2 regions of the Isoptericola sp. GX10416 genome follow, and region 1 is predicted to be linked to the other one. Evidence: riboswitches for the same ligand, from Rfam matches in the RefSeq annotation. Region 1 holds a riboswitch; the other holds the start of a gene.
The links. Region 1 has a riboswitch for S-adenosylmethionine ahead of ACWAT2_RS05005 (aminotransferase class V-fold PLP-dependent enzyme). Riboswitches for the same ligand answer to the same signal wherever they lie in the genome.

Region 1 (9,426 bases):
TCCGCGGCGTGACCCGCGACGACAACCTGCGCGCCGACACCTCGCTCGAGAAGCTCGCGAGCCTCAAGCCCGTCTTCGGCCGGTCGCTCGAGACGACCCCCACCATGACGGCCGGCAACTCCACGCCGCTGACCGACGGCGCCTCCACCGTGCTGCTCGGTTCGCGCGAGTGGGCCGAGTCCCACGACCTGCCCGTCCTCGCCCGGTTCGTCGACGCCGAGACCGCCGCGGTCGACTTCGTGCACGGCCACGAGGGCCTCCTCATGGCCCCCGTGCACGCCGTGCCCCGTCTGCTCGCCCGCACCGGGCTCACCCTGGACGACATCGACTTCTTCGAGATCCACGAGGCGTTCGCGTCGACCGTGCTCACCACGCTGGCCGCCTGGGAGGACCCCGACTACTGCCGCGACGAGCTCGGGCTGGACGGCGCCTTCGGTACCGTGGACCGCGCCAAGATCAACGTCAACGGCTCCTCGCTCGCCGCCGGGCACCCCTTCGCCGCCACCGGCGGGCGGATCGTCGCCACCGCCGCCAAGCTCGTCGCCCAGCGTGCCGCGGAGACCGGCCGGCCCGCCCGCGCCCTCATCTCCGTCTGCGCCGCAGGCGGCCTCGGGGCCACCGCCGTCGTCGAGTCCGTCTGACCCGGGAAGGAAACCGATGACCGACCGCTACACCCAGGCCGTCAACTCCGGGTTCACCAAGACGCTCGCCAAGAAGCTCGGCCTCCCCCGCCCCGCGATCCTGCGCCGCTACCGCGCCGGCGACCCGCTCGCCGTCGGCCCCGTGCTCGTGGTGTCCGACGGCGCCTCCCAGAAGGACGCCGACGTGCTCGCCCAGGCACTCCTCGCATGGGACGTCGACGTGCGCCGCCAGCCCACGGACGACGTCCGCTGGGGAGCCGTGCTGCTCGTCGTGACAGAGGCCGAGACGCCCCCCGACCTCGCCGAGCCGATCCTCGCCGTCGGCTCCGTGCTGCGCCGGCTGGCCCCCAACGGCCGCGTCGTCACCGTCTCGCGAGCGCCGGCCGAGGGCGACTCCCCCGCGCTGTCCGCCACCCGCAACGGCGTCGACGGGTTCCTGCGCTCGCTCGCCAAGGAGCTGCGCGCCGGCGCCACCGGCAACGGCGTGGTGCTCACCGACGGCGCGGCCGTCGGCGCCGGGTCGACCCTCGCCACCGTGCGCTTCTTCCTGTCGGCGAAGAGCGCGTACGTCGACGGCCAGCTCCTGCGCGTCGGCCCGGCCGAACCGACCGGAGCGGACCTGACGACGGACCGCCCGCTGGCGGGCAAGGTCGCCGTGGTCACCGGTGCCGCCCGCGGCATCGGCGCCTCGATCGCGCAGACCCTGGCCCGCGACGGCGCGACGGTGGTCTGCGTGGACGTCCCCGCCGCCGGCGAAGGGCTCAGCCGCACGGCCAACGACGTCGGCGGCACCGCGCTGCAGCTCGACGTCACCGCGGACGACGCGGGGACGCGCATCCTCGCCCACGCCCGCGAGCGCCACGGCGCCCTGGACATCGTGGTGCACAACGCGGGGATCCTGCGCGACAAGCTGCTGGCCAACATGAAGCCGGCCCAGTGGGAGGCGGTCGTCGCGGTGAACCTCGCCGCGCAGCTGCGGATCAACGAGACGCTGCTCGCCGCCGGGCTCGACGGGCTGCACATCGTCTCGCTCGCCTCCACGTCGGGCATCGCCGGCAACAAGGGGCAGTCGAACTACGCCTTCTCCAAGGCCGGCGTCATCGGGCACACCCGCGCGACGGCTCCCCTCCTGGCTGCGCAGGGCGGAACCGCCAACGCCGTCGCCCCCGGTTTCATCGAGACCGACATGACGTCCTCGATCCCCTTCGCCACCCGGGAGGTGGCCCGCCGCCTGCCGACCCTCGCGCAGGGCGGCCGGCCGGTCGACGTCGCCGAGGCGATCTCGTTCCTCGCCTCCCCGGCGGCCGCCGGCGTCAACGGCCAGGTCCTGCGGGTGTGCGGCCAGCACATGGTGGGCCAGTGACGGCCGAACCGCTGCGGACCAGCGACGGAACCGCGCTCCGCGTCGAGACCCAGCCGAGCCTCCCGGGGCTCGGCGGGCTCTACGCGCGAGGAGCCGCGGCGTCGGGCCGGATCGCCGCCGGCCGTGCCCTGCCCGCGCTGCCGGTCATCGGGGCCGGTCGCTCGGCGTCGGACACGGAGCACGACGGAGGCCCGCTCACGCTTCCCGACGTCGCGTACCGCGTCGCGGGAGTGACGACCACCGGCCTCGCCCGGCACCTGCACGAGTACCAGCGTCTGCTGCACGAGCCCGTCGCCGACGTGCTGCCCGCCGGCTACCTGCACGTGCTGGCGTTCCCCCTGGCCACCGCGGTCATGGTGCGCGGCGACTTCCCGCTGCCCCTGCTGGGCATGGTGCACCTGCGCAACGCGGTGGAGCTGCGCGGCCCGGTCCGGGTGGGGGACGTCCTCGAGGTGCGGGCCTGGGCGGAGAACCTGCGTCCGCACCGGCGCGGGGTGCAGGTGGACCTCGTCGCGGAGATCCGGCGGGACGGCGCCGGCCCGGAGGAGCAGGCCGTCTGGCGCGGGGTGTCGACGTACCTCGCCAAGGGTTTCTCGCTGCCGGACGCCCCGGCGGTCGACGACGAGTCCCGCCCGGAGTGGCACCTGCCGCTGCCGACCGGCCGCTGGGCGCTCGGCCCCGGTACGGGCCGCGCCTACGGTGCCGTCTCCGGCGACCGCAACCCGATCCACCTGTCGGCGCTCTCTGCGAAGGCGTTCGGCTTCCCGCGGGCGATCGCGCACGGCATGTACACCGCCGCGCGCGCCCTGGCCGACGTCGGGCACCAGCGCGGGGACGCCTACCGCTGGACGGTGGAGTTCGGCAAGCCGGTGCTGCTGCCCGGGACGGTGGATCTCGCCGTGACCCAGGAGGAGGACGGCTTCGCGTACGTCGGCTGGAACGGCCGGCGTCGCCAGAAGCACTTCTCGGGGACGGTCACGCCGCTCTGACGGGATGTTCGCGGCCGACGACGTAGCCTCGAGTCATGGACGCCCTGCACGAGCAGACCGCCGTCGAGCTGCGCGACCGCCTCCGATCCGGCGAGCTCGCACCGACCGAGGTGACCGAGCACTTCCTGGCCCGCATCGCGGCGCGCAACGACGCGCTCGGCGCGTTCTCCCGGGTGACCGCCGACCTGGCGCGGGAGCGCGTCGCGACGCTCGGGCCGCCGTCGGGCACGCTGTGGGGCATGCCGACGGGCGACAAGGACCTGTTCGCCCGCGCCGGGGTGCCGACGGGGTTCGGTTCCCGGGCGCTCGCCGGGTTCGTGCCGCAGGTCTCGGACGGGGTCGTGCTCGATCTCGACGCGGCGGGTGCCGTGAGCCTCGGGCGCACCACCGCTCCTGAGCTCGGCTTCCCCGCCTACACCGAACCGCTCGCCGGGCCGGTCGCGCGCAACCCGTGGGACCTCCAGCGGGGTGCGGGCGGCTCCAGCGGCGGCGCGGCGGTCGCCGTCGCGGCCGGGCTGCTCCCCTTCGCCCCGGGGTCCGACGGCGGAGGTTCCGTCCGCATCCCGGCCGCGGCCTGCGGGGTGGTCGGGCTGAAGCCCTCGCGCGGCCTGCTGCCCTCCGGCTCGGGGATCGAGTCGCCGGGCGGGCTCGTCGTCAACGGGCCGCTCGCCCGGACCACCGCGGACACCGCTCTGCTCCTGGAGGGGATGCTCGCGCGGCGCGCCGACGGCCGGGTGGCGCACCCGTACACGCTGCGCACGGAGGCGGCGGGCGCGGGGGCGTACCTCGCGGCGGCACAGCGCGGCGAGGTGGTCGGCCCGGACGGTACCGCGCGGGCCGTGGGGGCCGAGCACGGCGGCCGGTTCCGGCTGGGGGTGAGCACCTGGTCCGCGTGGGACGACTACTACGACGTCACCGTGGCCCCGGAGGCGACGGCGGCGCTCGACGCGGGCGTGGCGGCCCTGAGCGGGCTCGGCCACGGCGTCGAGGAGCACCGGTGGGACCCGACGCCCGAGTACGGCGACGCGTTCCGCAGCCTGTGGATGGGCGGCGCCTCGGCGGTGCCGATCGACGACCAGGCCGCGCTGGACCAGCTCGAGCCGCTGACCCGCTGGCTGATCGGGCGTGGCCGCGAGGTGCCCGCCCGCGAGCTGGTCGAGGCGCTGCGGGTGCTCACCGCGTTCGAGCGCCGGCTCATCGCGGGCCTGGGTTCGTTGGATGCGGTGGTGACGCCCGCGCTGGCCATGACGCCGCGGCCCGTCGGGTGGTTCGACCCCGAGGACCCCGACCGGAACTTCGCCCAGCAGTGCCAGTACACGCCGTTCACGTCGTGGCTCAACGTCGCCGGGCTGCCGGCGATCACCGTGCCCACGCACTGGACCGACGACGGCCTGCCGATGGGCATCCAGATCATCGGGCGCCCCGGCGGCGAGCTGACGCTGCTGGCCCTGGCCGCCCAGCTCGAGGACGTGCTGCGCTGGCCGGAGCGGCGCCCGCCGGTCTGGTGAGCCGTACTACCTCGGCGTGGGCCGTCAGGCGTCTTCGGGGAGGCAGCCGAACGCCTCGTCCCGGCCGGGGCCGGCGGTGACGAGCAGCCCTTCCAGCCCTGATCCCTCGGGCACCGGACGCGGGTCGTCGACCACGATCCAGAGGCCGTCGACCACGTCGTAGTGCGCCTGCGGGCCGTCCGTCACCAGGGTGCCCACGGCTGCGACCAGCCGTTCGACCTCTTCGCCGGCGGTGCCGACACCCACGGACGACCGGACCGCCCCGGCGCCGTACCCGAGCCGGGAGAGCAGCGGATGCGCGCAGAACCGGCCGTCGCGCACCCCGATGCCGTGCTCGGCCGACAGGTAGGCCGCGACCTGTCCGGGCTCGTACCCGTCCACGGTGAACGTCACGACCCCGACGGCGTCGGCCGCGTCGGGCCAGAGCCGCACCACCTCGACGCCCTCGATCGCCTCGAGGCCCGTGACGAGCCGCTGGCGCAGGGTGTCCTCGTGCTCGCGCAGCGTCTGGCCGTCGATCTCGCCGAGCGCCTCGCAGGCGGCGGCGAGCGCCACCGCCCCGAGCACGTTGGGCGACCCGGCCTCGTGCCGCGCCGGGCCGTCGTGCCACTCCGTGCCGTCGACGCGCACGCTGCGCACGGCGCCACCGCCCGCGAGGTACGGCGTGCCGGTGTCGAGCCAGTCGCGACGGCCCACGAGCACGCCCGCGCCGAACGGGGCGTACGTCTTGTGCCCGGAGAACGCGAGGTAGTCGACGCCGGTCTCGGCCAGCGAGAAGCGGCGGTGCGGCACGAGCTGCGCCCCGTCGAGCAGCACGCGGGCGCCGACGGCGTGCGCGGACTCGACCAGCTCCGCGACCGGCAGCACCTCGCCCGTGACGTTCGAGGCGCCGGTCAGGGCCAGGAGCGCGTACCCCTGCCCGACGGCGGCAGCCGCCGCGAGCTCCTCGCGCAGCGCCGTGACGGTGGCGGCGGCCGTCTCGCAGCCGGTCAGCACCGTGGCGCGGGCGGACCGCTGCCAGGGCAGGAAGTTCGCGTGGTGCTCCACGTCGAGGACGAGCACCCGGCCCGGCTCGCCGTCGTCGGCCGCCGGGACGCAGCCCGCGAGCAGGTTGAGCGCGTCGGTGGTGTTGCGCACGATCAGTGTGGCGTCGTCGTCCCGGGCCCCGACGAACTCGCCGATGGTGCGCCGAGCGGTCTCGTACAGGGAGGTGGCCACCTGCGAGAGATAGCCGGCACCGCGGTGCACGGAGGCGTACAGCGGGAGCGTGCGCGTGATGCGGTCGGCGACGGCCTGCAGCGCGGGGGCGGAGGCCGCGACGTCGAGGTTCGCGTAGGGGACGCGGCGTCCGTCGACGAGCGGGGCGGGCGTGTCGTGGCCGACCACCGGCAGGACGGGGCGCAGGTGGCCCACCTCGGCGTCGGGACAGGCGAGGGTCTCGGTGAGAGCGGTCATGCGGTCCTCCTCAGGTTCCGGGGAGCGACCTCCCCGCGCTTGCCCGACGCCGGACGGCGCGGAGCCAGGTCGTCACCCGGGGCACCCCGCCGCGAGGGGAGGGTTGCCGGCCAGCGAGCCGGGGCTTCGCGCTGGCGCTCATGACCTGTCGCCATGGTCACCAATCGCGAGCGGCGATGTCAACAGATGGGCGCGTTGTCTCAGGATGCGGGCACCTGAGGGTCGCGTGCCGGAGAGGAGGAGACGATCTGGCATGAAGAAGTACATCCTCTTCGACCATGACGGCGTGCTCGTGGACACCGAGCACTGGTACTTCAAGGCCGGCGAACGCGCCTTCGCCGACGTCGACCTGACGTTGGACAAGCCGCAGTACCTGAGCGACATGAGCAACGGCCTGGGCACGTGGGTCCAGGCCAGGTCGGCGGGTGTCGACGAGCAGACGATCGATCGGCTCCGCGAGGCACGCGACGACTACTACCAGGAGTACCTGCGGACGCAGCAGATCGAGATCGACGGCGTCGTCGAGGTGCTGGCCGAGCTGTCACGGCACGCGCGTCTGGCCGTCGTGACGACCGCCAAGCGCGCGGACTTCGACCTCATCCACGAGAAGCGGCAGATCCGCGCCTTCATGGACTTCGTCCTCGTGCGTGAGGACTACGAGCGCGCCAAGCCGGACCCCGAGCCGTACCTCATGGGCTTGGAGCGCTTCGGCGCCACCAGGGCCGAGACCTTGGTCGTGGAGGACTCGGCCCGTGGGCTGCGGTCAGCAGTGGCGGCCGGCATCGACTGCGCCGTCGTCCACCACGAGTTCACTCGGTCCGGCGACTTCTCGGGTGCGACCTTTCGAATCGAAGCGCTGGGCGAGCTGACCGACATCGTCCGGGGCGATGGGCTCCCCTCGGAGAGCTCACGGACCAAGCAGTGACAGCGGAACGACGGCGATCCCGTCCTCGGGGCGCCGGTAGGCGATGGGCCCTGTGGTGACGACGACGGCGTCGAGCAGGTCGTCCCCCAGCTTCTCCTTGAGCCACCGCAGGTGCTTGACATCATGATCTGTCGGGTGCGGCGCGACCTTGACCTCGATGGCCACCACCTTGCCGTCGTCCCGCTCGACGATCAGGTCGACCTCGTGGTCACCCTGCTTGGTCCGCAGGTGCGAGACCTTGGCCTCGTGCGTCTCGGCATGGACGAGGACCGACAGTGCGACCAGGTGCTCGAACATGGCGCCGAGCAGGAGTCCGTCGCGGATGGTCACCTTTCCCGGGTGAGGACGCTCGAGAAGACCACGCGCACCGACACCGAGCAGCCTCATGGCCAAGGCAGGGTCTGCCAGGAAATGCTTGGGCGACTGCGCGAGCGACGCCAGGCGCCGCCGGGGCCCGAGCCACGCCGGCACCTGGTCGATCAGCCAGAGCCGGGCGAGCGTGTCCCGGTAGGCAATGGTCGCCGAACGCGACGGCTTGTCGACCTGCCCCGACGTCGATGCGTTGAGGATGGACTCGTAGGACGCCGTCGAGCTCGTGGCCGCGGCGAAGGCCGTCAGCCAGGCACGGAGCGTCTCCGGCCTGCGCACCACGTGCCCGACCTCACTGAACTCGTGATCCACGATGCGCGCGACATACCCGTTCAACGCCCGCACCCGCATCCGCTCAGGAAGGGTCCGCATTCCGGGGAACCCTGACGCAGCGATCTCCTCGGCGTAGTCGCGCAGCACCAGCTCGGATCGTCCACTGACGGGCGCCGGGTGATCGCCGAGCAGTTCACCGAACGACACCGTGGGTTCGACCAGGCCTCGCTCGTCCATCGACATGGGGCGCATGCGGAGTCGCACGATGCGCCCCGCGCCCGAGTGCGTCCGCTCGGTCGGTGTTGCTGACCCGGTCAGCAGGTAGCTTCCTGGCGGCGCCCCGCGGTCCACCGCGCGGCGCACCCTGTCCCACGTAGCGGGCACCTGCTGCCATTCGTCGACGAGCACGGGCCGCGGCTCCTCGGTGAGCCACGAGGTGTCGATCTCGGCGAGCCGCGCCTCATCCGGGTCGTCGAGCGAGAGCACGGTTCGGGCCAGACGACGTGCCGTCGCCGTCTTCCCGACGCCCTTCGGCCCTTCGAGCGCGACGGCAGGCAGACCCGACATGACGTCGTCCAACAGGCCATCAACTGCTCGCGGGGTGTAGTCCATGGAGTCGACATTACCCCAGGCCATGCACTCAAGACTACAGATCGACGCACTTAAACACTACAGATTTACGGTCCTGTACACGACAGATCGACGTACCGCGGACCGGCCGGACTGAGACACGGCGTCCGGCCTGCGAGACGCCCGTCCCGCAGGCCGGACGCCGTGTCGTACGATCGCGGTGACCATCCCGAGCGGCCGAGTGACGTGGCACGTCGACGCCGCAGCAACCCGCGGGACCTCGCCGCCGTCGTCGGCCGACGCGACAGCGAGGGACCGGGCGTGGGTGCTACCGCCACGACCGATGGGAGGAGTGCCATGACCGCACCGCTCGAACCGATCGAACCTCGCCCCGCCGAGGGCTACGCCGGGGACATCACGCCGCAGCAGGCGTGGGACCTGCTCGCCGCCGATCCCGACGCCGTCCTCGTCGACGTCCGCACCGACGGCGAGTGGCGCACCGTCGGCGTCCCCGACGTCGGCGAGCTGGGCAAGGAACCCGTCCTCAGCCAGTGGGTGACGGCCGACGGCCGACCCAACCCCGGCTTCCTCACCGAGCTCGAGACCGCCGGCGTGGGCCCCGGCCGCCCCGTGGTGTTCCTGTGCCGGTCGGGCCAGCGCTCCATCGGCGCCGCCCGGCTCGCCACGTCCGCCGGGATCAGCCCCTCCTACAACGTCCTGGAGGGCTTCGAGGGCGCACCCGGGTTCGGCGGGGTCCGCGACCAGACCGGCTGGAAGGTCCGCGGGCTCCCCCACCAGGAGCACACCCCGTGAACCGCGCCGACATCCCGACCGGCCCCGGCGCCAACCCCACGCTGCTCGGCGGTGCCGGTCACCGGCCGCTGCCCGCGTCGGCCCGCCCCGCCACGCTGGCCGTGCGCGGTGGCCACCGTCGCTCGGACTTCTCCGAGACGTCCGAGGCGATGTTCCTCACGCAGGGGTACACGTACGACACCGCCGCCGACGCCGAGGCAGCGTTCACCGGAGACCACTCCCGGTTCGTGTACTCCCGCTACGGCAACCCGACCGTGCGCACGTTCGAGGAGCGGCTGCGACTGATCGAGGGCGCCGAGGCGTGCTACGCCACGACGACCGGCATGTCTGCCGTGTTCACCACGCTCGCGGCGCTGGTGTCCAGCGGCTCGCGCATCGTCTCCGCCCGCGCGCTCTTCGGCTCCACCAACGTCATCTACGACGAGATCCTCGCCAAGTGGGGCGTGCACGTGGACCTCGTCGACGGGCACGTCGACTCGCAGTGGGAGGAGGCGCTCGCCACGCCGGCCGACGTCGTCTT
Region 2 (9,426 bases), on a different contig from region 1:
CTCGTAGCCGATGCCGGCGTCCGCGAGCCACGTGGTCATCTCGTCGGCGTCGAACTGCGGGCTGCGCCGCGACCCGGGCATCCGGCGCACGTCGGCGAGCAGCTCGATGCCCGCCGAGGCGAGCGTGTCGAGCACGACCTCCCGCGGGCAGGTCCAGTGCCCGATCGTCCAGATCTCCCCCGCCACGTCCACCGATGGCCTCCTCCCGCCGCGGCCACCTCATCGTAGGTCGGTCCTGCGGCCGAGCGCCGCTCAGCCCCGGCCGCACGCTCCGCAGGTGCCCCGACGGCGCAGCCAGTACGCGTAGGTCGCCGCCCCGAGCGCGGCCGACCACAGCGGCCACAGCAACGCCGGCCCGACAGCGCCCCACGTCTCGGCGTCCAGCCCGAGCATCCCCTCGGAGAACCCGAGGGCGATCATGGAGACGCCGGCGGGCAGCACGGCCACGGCCACGAGGGTCGCGGGCACGACGGCGAGACCCACCGGGACCCGCTTGCCGGCGAGACCGAGCATCCAGCGCGGGAAGACGTCTCCCCAGCGCTGGTACAGCCCGAGCGTGAGCACCGCACCGAGCAGCGCGAACGTACCGAGACCGATGGGGCCGATGAGGTCGAGCCCGCGCATCGACTCGACGGAGTCGCGGGAGAAACCCAGAGGGATGCCGAGCGCCCACGCGATGCGGGTGAGGCCGTAGAAGGCGGGGATCGCCGCGGCCACGAGCGCCGCGACCCGGCCCCAGCGCGCGGCCGCGGCCGGCGTCGTCCAGGCCGGGTCGGCGCCGTCGTGCCGTCGGCCGCACCGGTCGCACGCGGCGAGGCCGCGCCTGGTGGAGCGCACCGCGGCGACCGTGAGGAGCACCGCCCCGCACAGCACCACGACCTGGAACAGGAAGTCGGGTGCCACGTAGTGGTCGAGCGAGGCCCGCACCTCGGCGCTGAAGAGCGACATCACCAGGACGGCAGGCAGGTAGCCGACCCCGGCCAGGACGGTGGCGTCCACGAGCAGGACGGCGGCCAGCAGCACCGCGACGGTGCCGCCGACGGCAGCGCGGCGCGGGCCGTTCGCGGTGGAGCGTCCCCAGCGCAGCCACGCCGCGAGCGCCGCACCGACGGCCGCGAGGACGGCGACGCCGGTGGCCAGCGTCGCGACAGGCACGTCGCGGAGCAGGCCGTGGTTGATCGCCTCGGGCGTCACCACGGCGGAGTCCACCGCTCCCCGGTAGACGAGCGCCAGGACGAGTCCGGCCACCCACCAGAGGACGGCGAGGTTCTCGAGGCGGCGGGACGTGCGGGGGCGGGACGGCCGGCCGCGCGGCGCCCGGCCGGTCGGTGGTGACGACTGCTGCGAAGCTTCGTGTGTGGTCATGTCTCGAGCCTCGTGACCCGCGCCCACGAACGGATCCCCCGCCGCGACCAGCACGCTCCCCCGTGCGGGGGAACCTCAGCCCGCCCGCACGAACCCCGACGTGTAGGCACGCACCACGGCCTGGGTCCGGTCGCGCACGCCGAGCTTGCCCAGCAGGTTGCCCACGTGGGTGCGCACCGTCTCGACGCCGAGGTACAGCTCACCGGCGATCTCGGCGTTCGACATCCCGTCGGCCATGAGCCGCAGCACCTCACCCTCCCGGTCGGTGAGCCGCGCGGACACCAGGGCGTCGCCCGACGGCGGACGCCCGGCAGCGAGGCGGCGCACCGCGTCCGGGAACAGCAGCGAGTCGCCCTGCGCGACGGTGCGGACCGCCTGGGCGATCTCCTCCGGGCGGGCCCGCTTGAGGAGGAACCCCTGGGCACCGGCCTGCAGGGCGTCGAGCACGTGGTCGTCGTTCTCGAACGTCGTCAGCACGACCACGCGCGGCACCGGCCCGCCGGCACGGTCGACGACGGCACGGGTCGCGGCGATGCCGTCCACGCGCGGCATGCGCACGTCCATGAGCACGACGTCGGGCCGGGTGTCGGTGACGAGCTGCGGGACCCCGGCGCCGTCCTCCGCCTCGCCGACCACCGTCAGGCCGGGTTCCGCGTCGAGCACCACGCGCAGCCCGGCGCGCACGAGCGGCTCGTCGTCGACGATCGCGACGCGGACGTCCTCGGTCACGGCACCGATCCTGCCGCACCGGTGCCCGCGGTGCCGAACCGCGCACGCACGACCCACCGGTCCGGCTCCTGGCCGCCGTGACGGGGTCCGGCCTCCAGGGTGCCGCCGAGCAGCCCCACCCGTTCGGCCATGCCCGCCGTCCCGCGGCCGGTGCGTGGGGCGCCCGACGGCGGCCCCTCGGCCGTCGGGTTCGTCACCTCGATCTCGACCCCGCCGTCGTCGGCCGTCACCCGCACGGCCACCGGGGTACCGGGCGCGTGCCGCAGCGCGTTCGTGACCGACTCCTGCACGATCCGGTACGCCTCGCGCGACACGGCCTGCGGCACGTCGGGCTCCGGCGACGTGCCGGCCGTGCCCGACGACGGCGGCAGGCCGTCCAGCGCGACGTCGGCCCCCGTGCGCCGCACGTCCTCGACGAGGCGCGGGACGTCGGCGAGGGTGCGCACCGGCGGTGCGGGCGCCGTCGGCGACCCGTCGCCCGCAGGACGGCCCGCGGCACGACCGGGTCCCGGGTCGCGCAGCAGTCCCAGCACGTGGTCGAGGTCGGCCATCGCGGCGCGGCCGGTCGCCTCGATCGCGGCGAGCGACTGCCGCGCGGCGTCGTCGTCGGACCCGACCTGCCGTACGGCGGCTGCGGCCTGCAGGGTGGTGACGGTCAGGGCGTGCCCGACCGAGTCGTGCAGCTCGCGCGCCAGCCGGTTCCGTTCGACGGCGCGCCGGGCGGTCGCCTCGAGCTCGGCGATCCGCTCGGACTGGTCGGGACCGAGCAGCGGCAGCGCCGCCTGCCGCAGCACCACCCGGACGAGCGCCGCCGCATACGGGAGCGCGAGCAGCAGCACCAGGGCCGCCGCCAGGGACAGCAGTCCGCCGCCGAAGCCTCCGACCTCGTGGAACACCCCGATCACGACGTCCTGGTCGAGGCCGAGCCCGACCAGCACGAGCTGCGTCGCCAGCGGCACCACGAGCAGCAGCGCGAGGGTCGCCGCGGCACCGGCCGCCAGGTGGAGGCCGTACCACGCCGCCGCGCGCCACCGTGTCGCGGCGAGCAGCCTGCCGCCGTCGGACCGTGGGACCGGAACCTCCACCCCGAGGAACGTCCGCACCGCCAGGATCTCGAGCGTGCGCACCGCCCCCAGGAACGGCGGCACCAGCACGATCGCCGCCGTCACGCCGACGAGCACCGCCAGGGCCACCCGCGAGATCTCCGGCGCGGCGAACATCTGCGCGAACCCGGTCACGAGCACGCCGTACGCGCCGGCCACGACGCCGCCGAGCACCAGGTACACCCCGGTCTGCAGCGTCGACACCGACGTCAACGGGCGCAGCGCACGGCGCCACCCACCGCGCGATCCGGGTGCAGGGTCCATGCCGGTCAGTCTGGCAACGAGCGCGCGGCGGCGCCTCCCCCGCGCAGGGGAGCTGTCACCGCCGGCGGGTCACCACAGGACCAGGAGGATGGCCACGATCGTGAGGTCGGCCAGCACGTGAGCGACCCACGGCAGGAGCAGGCCGTGCGAGACCCGGCGCAGCACACTGAGGACGAGACCGTAGCCACCCGCGAGGAACACACCCCACCACCCGCTCGGGAAGCCGTACCAGTGGGAGGCACCGAACATCGCGGCGGCGAGCACGACCGCGACGGCGCCGCGCAGGTCGTGACCCAACGCCCGCTGCGCCACCCCGTTGTAGGCGCACTCCTCGGCCGCGGCGTTGACGAAGGCGAACGTCAGCGCCCCGAGCACCAGCACCCAGACGCCCTGGCCGTCGAGGATGTCTCGGTAGACCTCCTGTCCGGTGCCGACCTCGTCCGCCGCCCACGACCAGACCACGAGGGCCAGCGCCGCGACCGGGACGATCGCGACGGTCAGCCACACCCCCGGCCGGTTCACCGTCCCGGCCCGGAACCAGTCGGTCACCAGGGCGAGCCGGCGCCACCGGCTCACCAGGACGTAGAGCACGACGGCGAGGACGAGCGGCACCGGCCACAGGGCCACGCCCGCCGCACCCGCGACGCCGACGGCCTCGAGAGCCGCACCCGCGCCACGGAGCACCCCGGTGACCGCCACGAGACAGAGGGCCAGGGCCGCCACGCTCCCCGACCCCGACGGCGCTCCGCCGCGCGTCGCAGCACCGGCCGTCACCAGCACTAGCGCCGCCGCCGCGATCAGCGGCCCGGCCACCGGGTGCCCACCCACGACGACGGCCGCGACGAGGCACGCGGCGGCGAGCAGCGCCGGCACCACGGCACGCCGGTCCGGTGCCGCCGCGCCCTCTCCCACGCCGGTCCCCGCCACCTGCTCCATCCCCGAGCCCTTCTACGCCGCGAGCTCCTGACCGCTCAGCTGGTGGATCGACGTCATGACCTGGTCGGTCAGCTCGCGGCGGGCCTGGGCGGGCCGCAGCGTGGCGGTGATCTGGCGGTTCGGGTCGATCGGCACGCCGAACTCGACCCGGACGCCGCGCACGGGTCGCGGCAGGCGCCTGCCCACGGGCTGGACCTTCTCGGTGCCGTGCATCGCGACCGGCACCACCGGGGTGCCCCCGGCGAGCGCGAGCCACGCCACGCCGGTGCGCCCCGGGTGCAGCCGGCCGTCACGCGAGCGGGTGCCCTCGGGGTAGATGCCGAACGCGCCGCCGCGCTCGAGCACGTGCAGCGCGTCCTGGAGCGAGCGCTGGCCGGCGCGCGGGTCGTCCCGGTCGACGGGGATGTGGCCCATCGTGGTGAAGAACCAGCGCGAGAGGCGACCCTTGAGCCCGCGGCCCGTCCAGTACTCCGCCTTGGCGATGAACGTGACGTGCCGCGGAACCACGAGCGGCAGGATGATCGAGTCGATCACCGACAGGTGGTTGCTCGCGATGATGACCGGCCCGCGGCGGGGGACGTTGTGCAGGCCGGTGACCTGGGGACGCAGGAACACGTACACCAGGAGCGAGCACACGAGCTTGAGGATGCGGTACGTCACCGGCTCATCATCCCTCAGCCGAGGGTGACGAGGTAGTCCTCGGCCTCGTCGTCCCAGGCGAGCCGGACGGCGTCGGCGGCCGCGGCGGCCTTGCAGAACTGGAGGAACCCGCCGTAGCCGAGGGCCTTCTCCGAGAAGTCAGGGCGACGCTTGCGCACGTGGTTCTTCAGGCCGGAGAGGGCCGCGGTGCCGCCCGCGTCCTGCACGACGGCGCGCAGCAGGTCGAACGCCTTGGCGCTGTCCGGCTGCTCCGGGAGCTCGACCACCGGGTCGCCCGACGACGGTCCGTCGCTCAGGACGATGACGTCCCGGTCGGCGAGGTAGCGCAGGAACTCCCCAAAGGTGCGGAAGCCGTAGTCGGACTCGCTGAACGTCGGCTCCTTGCGCACCAGCGTGCGCTTGAGCTGCGACGCCGTCACCGAGCCGGACGCGGACCCCTGCAGGCCGGCGAGGGTCTGGGCGACCTTGACCTCCATGGTGGGCGGTTCGCCGGTGGGGGCGTCGTCGTCCTCGTCGTTGGCCGGCTCGGGCGCGCGGTCGGGCACGTCGACCGGTTCGGGCAGCGTGATCTCGGGCTTCTTGCGCCGGGTCCGGCCGGTCGAGGTCGTGCCCGACGGCGCGGCGGGCGTCGCCTCCTCGGCGGGCGGCAGGTCCTCGGCCACGGCCGCGGCGGCCTTGCTGCGACCGGTGGTGGCACGCGAGCCGGTCGACCGGCCGGAGCCGGAACGCTTCGTCGTGCTCCTCTTCGGACGAGACTCGGACTCGTCGGGGACCTCGACGCCCTCGAGGCGGTCGTAGAAGAGGAACTCGTCGCAGGCCGACGGCAGCAGGCGGGAGGTGGACTTCTCGACCCCGACGCCGATGACGCGCTTGTCGAGCTCACGCAGCTTGTGCACGAGCGGGGAGAAGTCCGAGTCGCCTGTACACATGACGAAGGTCGAGATGTACTCGCGCTCGAAGGCCATCTCGATGGCGTCGACGACCATCTTGATGTCGGCGGCGTTCTTGCGCGACGCCCCCATGCGCTGGGGCATCTCGATGAGCTCCACCTGGTGGCGGGTCAGCATCCGCCGGTCCTCGTCGAAGTACGACCAGTCCGCGTACGCGCGCCGCGTCACCACCCGGCCGCGCACCGCGAGGGCGTCCGCGATCGGCTGGAAGTCGAACTGCATCCCGCCCAGGTGCTCCCGGGCGCCGAGCGCGAGGTTCTCGTAGTCGAGGAAGACGGCAAGGCGCTCTTCGGTGTCCATGCCCGCCAGCCTACGGCGCCACCAGCCGAACCGATGCATCTCATCATGCGGTCGCACTTGTCCGCAGGGTGAACCGTGCGTACAGTCGAGCCCGAAGCCATCCAGAGCGGCCGAGAGTCCTGGCTCGACGACGCCGCAGCAACCCGTTCTCCGACGGAAGCCTCCCGAGGACGAAGGTGCTCAACGCCAGGCCTGATGGAGTGACGCATGGTCGCAGAGGCACCCCCGCACGTCCCGGTACACCGGCACCGCCCGACGGTGAGCTTCGAGCTCATGCCGCCCCGCCGGCCCGACGCCGCCCCCCGGTTCTGGGAGACGGCGCGCCGACTGGTCGCGGCGAACCCCGACTTCGTGTCGGTGACCTACGGCGCCGGCGGCGGTGACCGCGCCACCGCCCGGCACGTCGTGGCGACCCTGCTGGGCGGCACCCCCGTGCTGCCCATCGCCCACCTGACCTGCGTCGGAGCCTCCCGCGAGGACGTCTCCACCGTCATCGACGAGTTCCTCGAGGCCGGCGTCCGCTCGTTCCTCGCGCTGCGCGGCGACCCGCCGAAGGACCAGCCCGACTGGCGCCCGCCGGCCGACGGCGTGCACTCCTCGATCGAGCTCGTCGCCCTGCTGCGCGAGGTCGAGGCCCGGCGCTGCGCCGTCGACCCGGCCGCCGCCGTCCGCGGCGCCGCCCGGCCGCTCACCGTGGCGGTGGCCACCTTCCCGGACGGCAACCGCCAGGCGGGCACCACCCGCACCCAGGAGGTGCAGCGCCTGCTGGAGAAGCAGCAGGCCGGTGCCTCCTTCGCCATCACCCAGCTGTTCTACGCCGCGGACAGCTACACCGACTTCGTCGCCGAGGCCCGCGCGGCCGGCGTGACGATCCCGATCCTCGCCGGGCTGATGCCCACGACCGAGCCGCGCCGGCTCCGTCGTGTCGAGGAGCTCACCGGCGTCCCCGCGCCCCAGCACCTGCTGGACGCGCTCGACGCCCTGCCGGACCCGGAGGCGCAGCACGCCTACGGGACCGCGTACTCCGTCGAGCTCGCCCAGCGCGTGCTCGACGCGGGCGCACCCGGCCTGCACGTGTACACGTTCAACAAGTACCGACCCGCTCTGGACCTGCTCGAGGGTGTTCACCTCGGCGGTCGGACGCCGCACGGCGTCCCTGACCTGGCCAGAAGGCCGCTGGTACCGGGCATCCCGACCGTGGCTCCCGCCGTCTGACGCCTTGCCGAACATCGAGGTCCCGCCCGCGATGCCCGGTCATTGCGGTCGCGACCTCGACGCTCGGCGCCGTCGCGACGCGGAAGCACCGACACCTGGAGTGCTCATGACCACACCGACCGAACCCCACCGCCCCACCACCGCGTTCCCCGGCGGCACGATCCTCGGCTATCCCCGCATCGGCCGCCGCCGCGAGCTCAAGCGCGCCGTCGAGTCCTTCTGGGCCGGGCGCACCGACGCCGTCGACCTCGAGGTCGCGGCCGGCGCGCTGCGCCGCGACACCCTGCGACGCCTCGTCTCGCTCGGGCTGGACCCCGAGGACGGCTCCGTCCCCGGCTCCTTCTCGTTCTACGACCAGGTGCTCGACGTCGTGGCGCTGCTCGGTGCCGTCCCGACCCGGTTCCGGGACCTGATCGACGGCGACGACGGATCGCTCGACCTGGACGGCTACTTCACCGTGGCCCGGGGCCGCGGCGAGGACGCGCCGCTCGAGATGACCAAGTGGTTCGACACGAACTACCACTACCTGGTGCCGGAGATCAGCGAGACGACGCCGATCTCCTTCGCGGACCACCGCATCGTCCGTGAGTTCGCCGAGGCCAAGGAGGCGGGCGTCACCACCCGGCCGGTCCTCGTCGGGCCGGTCACCTTCCTCGCGCTGTCCAAGGCCGCCGACGACGCGGGCGAGGGCTTCCACCCCCTCGACCGGCTCGACGACGTGGTCGCCGCGTACGCCGAGCTGCTCCGGGCGCTGGCCGCCGTCGGCGTGCCGTGGGTGCAGCTCGACGAGCCCGTCCTCGTCTCGGACACGGTCGACGCCACCGCCGAGCGGGTCGATGCCGCGATCACCTCCGCGTACCGCGCGCTGGCGACCGACCTCGCCGCACGGTCCGACGACGACGGTCTCGACGCCGAGGCGGAGCGCCCGGCCATCCTCGTGGCCACCCCGTTCGGCGGGCTCGCGACCGGCACGCCGGCCGACGGCGGCACCCGCGACGGCCTGGCGCTGCTCGCCGCGACCGACGTGGACGCCATCGCGATCGACCTGGTCAAGGGCTCCGTCCCCACGGGCCACGGGCCGCACGGGACCGTCCCCGGCCTGGAGACGAAGACCCTCGTGGCGGGCGTCGTCGACGGGCACAACGTGTGGCGCGCCGACCTCGCCGCCCGGTTCGACCGGCTCGCCGCGCTGCGCCCGCTGGGCGCCGGCGCCCTGACCGTCGGCACCTCGACGTCGCTGCTGCACGTGCCGCACGACGTGGAGGACGAGTCGTGGGAGGGGCCGGCCGCCGAGCGCGCGGGTCGCTCCCCCGAGCTGCGCCGCTGGCTCGCGTTCGCCGACCAGAAGGTCCGGGAGGTCACGACGCTGGCCCGCGCCGTCACCGACGGCCCGGACTCGGTGCGCGCCGAGCTCGACGCGGCGAGCGCGGCGCTGGCCGAGCGGGCGACCGCACCGGGCGTCGTCGTCCCCACGGTCCGCGAGCGCCTGGGCGCGCTCGTCGAGGGCGACTTCGCCCGCGGCGCGCACGCCGAGCGGGTCGCCGCCCAGCGTGAGCGGCTCGGGCTGCCGCCGCTGCCCACCACGACGATCGGCTCGTTCCCGCAGACGGCCGAGATCCGCAAGGCGCGGTCGGCGTGGGCCCAGGGCGAGCTCGACGACGAGGCGTACACCGCCGCGATGCGCGCGGAGATCGCCCGGGTGGTCGCGCTCCAGGAGGAGATCGGCCTCGACGTGCTGGTGCACGGCGAGCCGGAGCGCAACGACATGGTGCAGTACTTCGCCGAGCTGCTGGACGGGTTCGCGACGACGGACCTGGGCTGGGTGCAGTCCTACGGGTCGCGCTGCGTGCGGCCGCCGATCCTGTGGGGCGACGTGACCCGCCCGGCCCCGATGACGGTCGGGT

Region 2: linked by a shared signal. The riboswitch ahead of ACWAT2_RS08375 (methylenetetrahydrofolate reductase) and the one ahead of ACWAT2_RS05005 (aminotransferase class V-fold PLP-dependent enzyme) in region 1 are both predicted to bind S-adenosylmethionine.

What each region holds. Positions count from the first base shown of each region.
Region 1 covers NZ_JBWPVO010000002.1:252,573-261,998, reverse strand. Annotated here, with positions in the region: gene ACWAT2_RS05025 (acetyl-CoA C-acetyltransferase) at 1-641, shown strand, start outside; gene ACWAT2_RS05020 (3-oxoacyl-ACP reductase) at 658-2,004, shown strand; gene ACWAT2_RS05015 (MaoC family dehydratase) at 2,001-2,993, shown strand; gene ACWAT2_RS05010 (amidase) at 3,029-4,501, shown strand; gene ACWAT2_RS05005 (aminotransferase class V-fold PLP-dependent enzyme) at 4,526-5,956, opposite strand; SAM riboswitch class IV at 5,987-6,102, opposite strand; gene ACWAT2_RS05000 (HAD family hydrolase) at 6,210-6,881, shown strand; gene ACWAT2_RS04995 (ATP-binding protein) at 6,864-8,159, opposite strand; gene ACWAT2_RS04990 (rhodanese-like domain-containing protein) at 8,451-8,906, shown strand; gene ACWAT2_RS04985 (O-succinylhomoserine sulfhydrylase) at 8,903-9,426, shown strand, end outside.
Region 2 covers NZ_JBWPVO010000004.1:133,818-143,243, forward strand. Annotated here, with positions in the region: gene ACWAT2_RS08340 (DUF488 domain-containing protein) at 1-192, opposite strand, end outside; gene ACWAT2_RS08345 (hypothetical protein) at 253-1,365, opposite strand; gene ACWAT2_RS08350 (response regulator) at 1,441-2,094, opposite strand; gene ACWAT2_RS08355 (sensor histidine kinase) at 2,091-3,461, opposite strand; gene ACWAT2_RS08360 (CPBP family intramembrane glutamic endopeptidase) at 3,531-4,397, opposite strand; gene ACWAT2_RS08365 (lysophospholipid acyltransferase family protein) at 4,410-5,057, opposite strand; gene ACWAT2_RS08370 (NYN domain-containing protein) at 5,072-6,307, opposite strand; SAM riboswitch class I at 6,402-6,509, shown strand; gene ACWAT2_RS08375 (methylenetetrahydrofolate reductase) at 6,515-7,522, shown strand; gene metE (5-methyltetrahydropteroyltriglutamate--homocysteine S-methyltransferase) at 7,629-9,426, shown strand, end outside.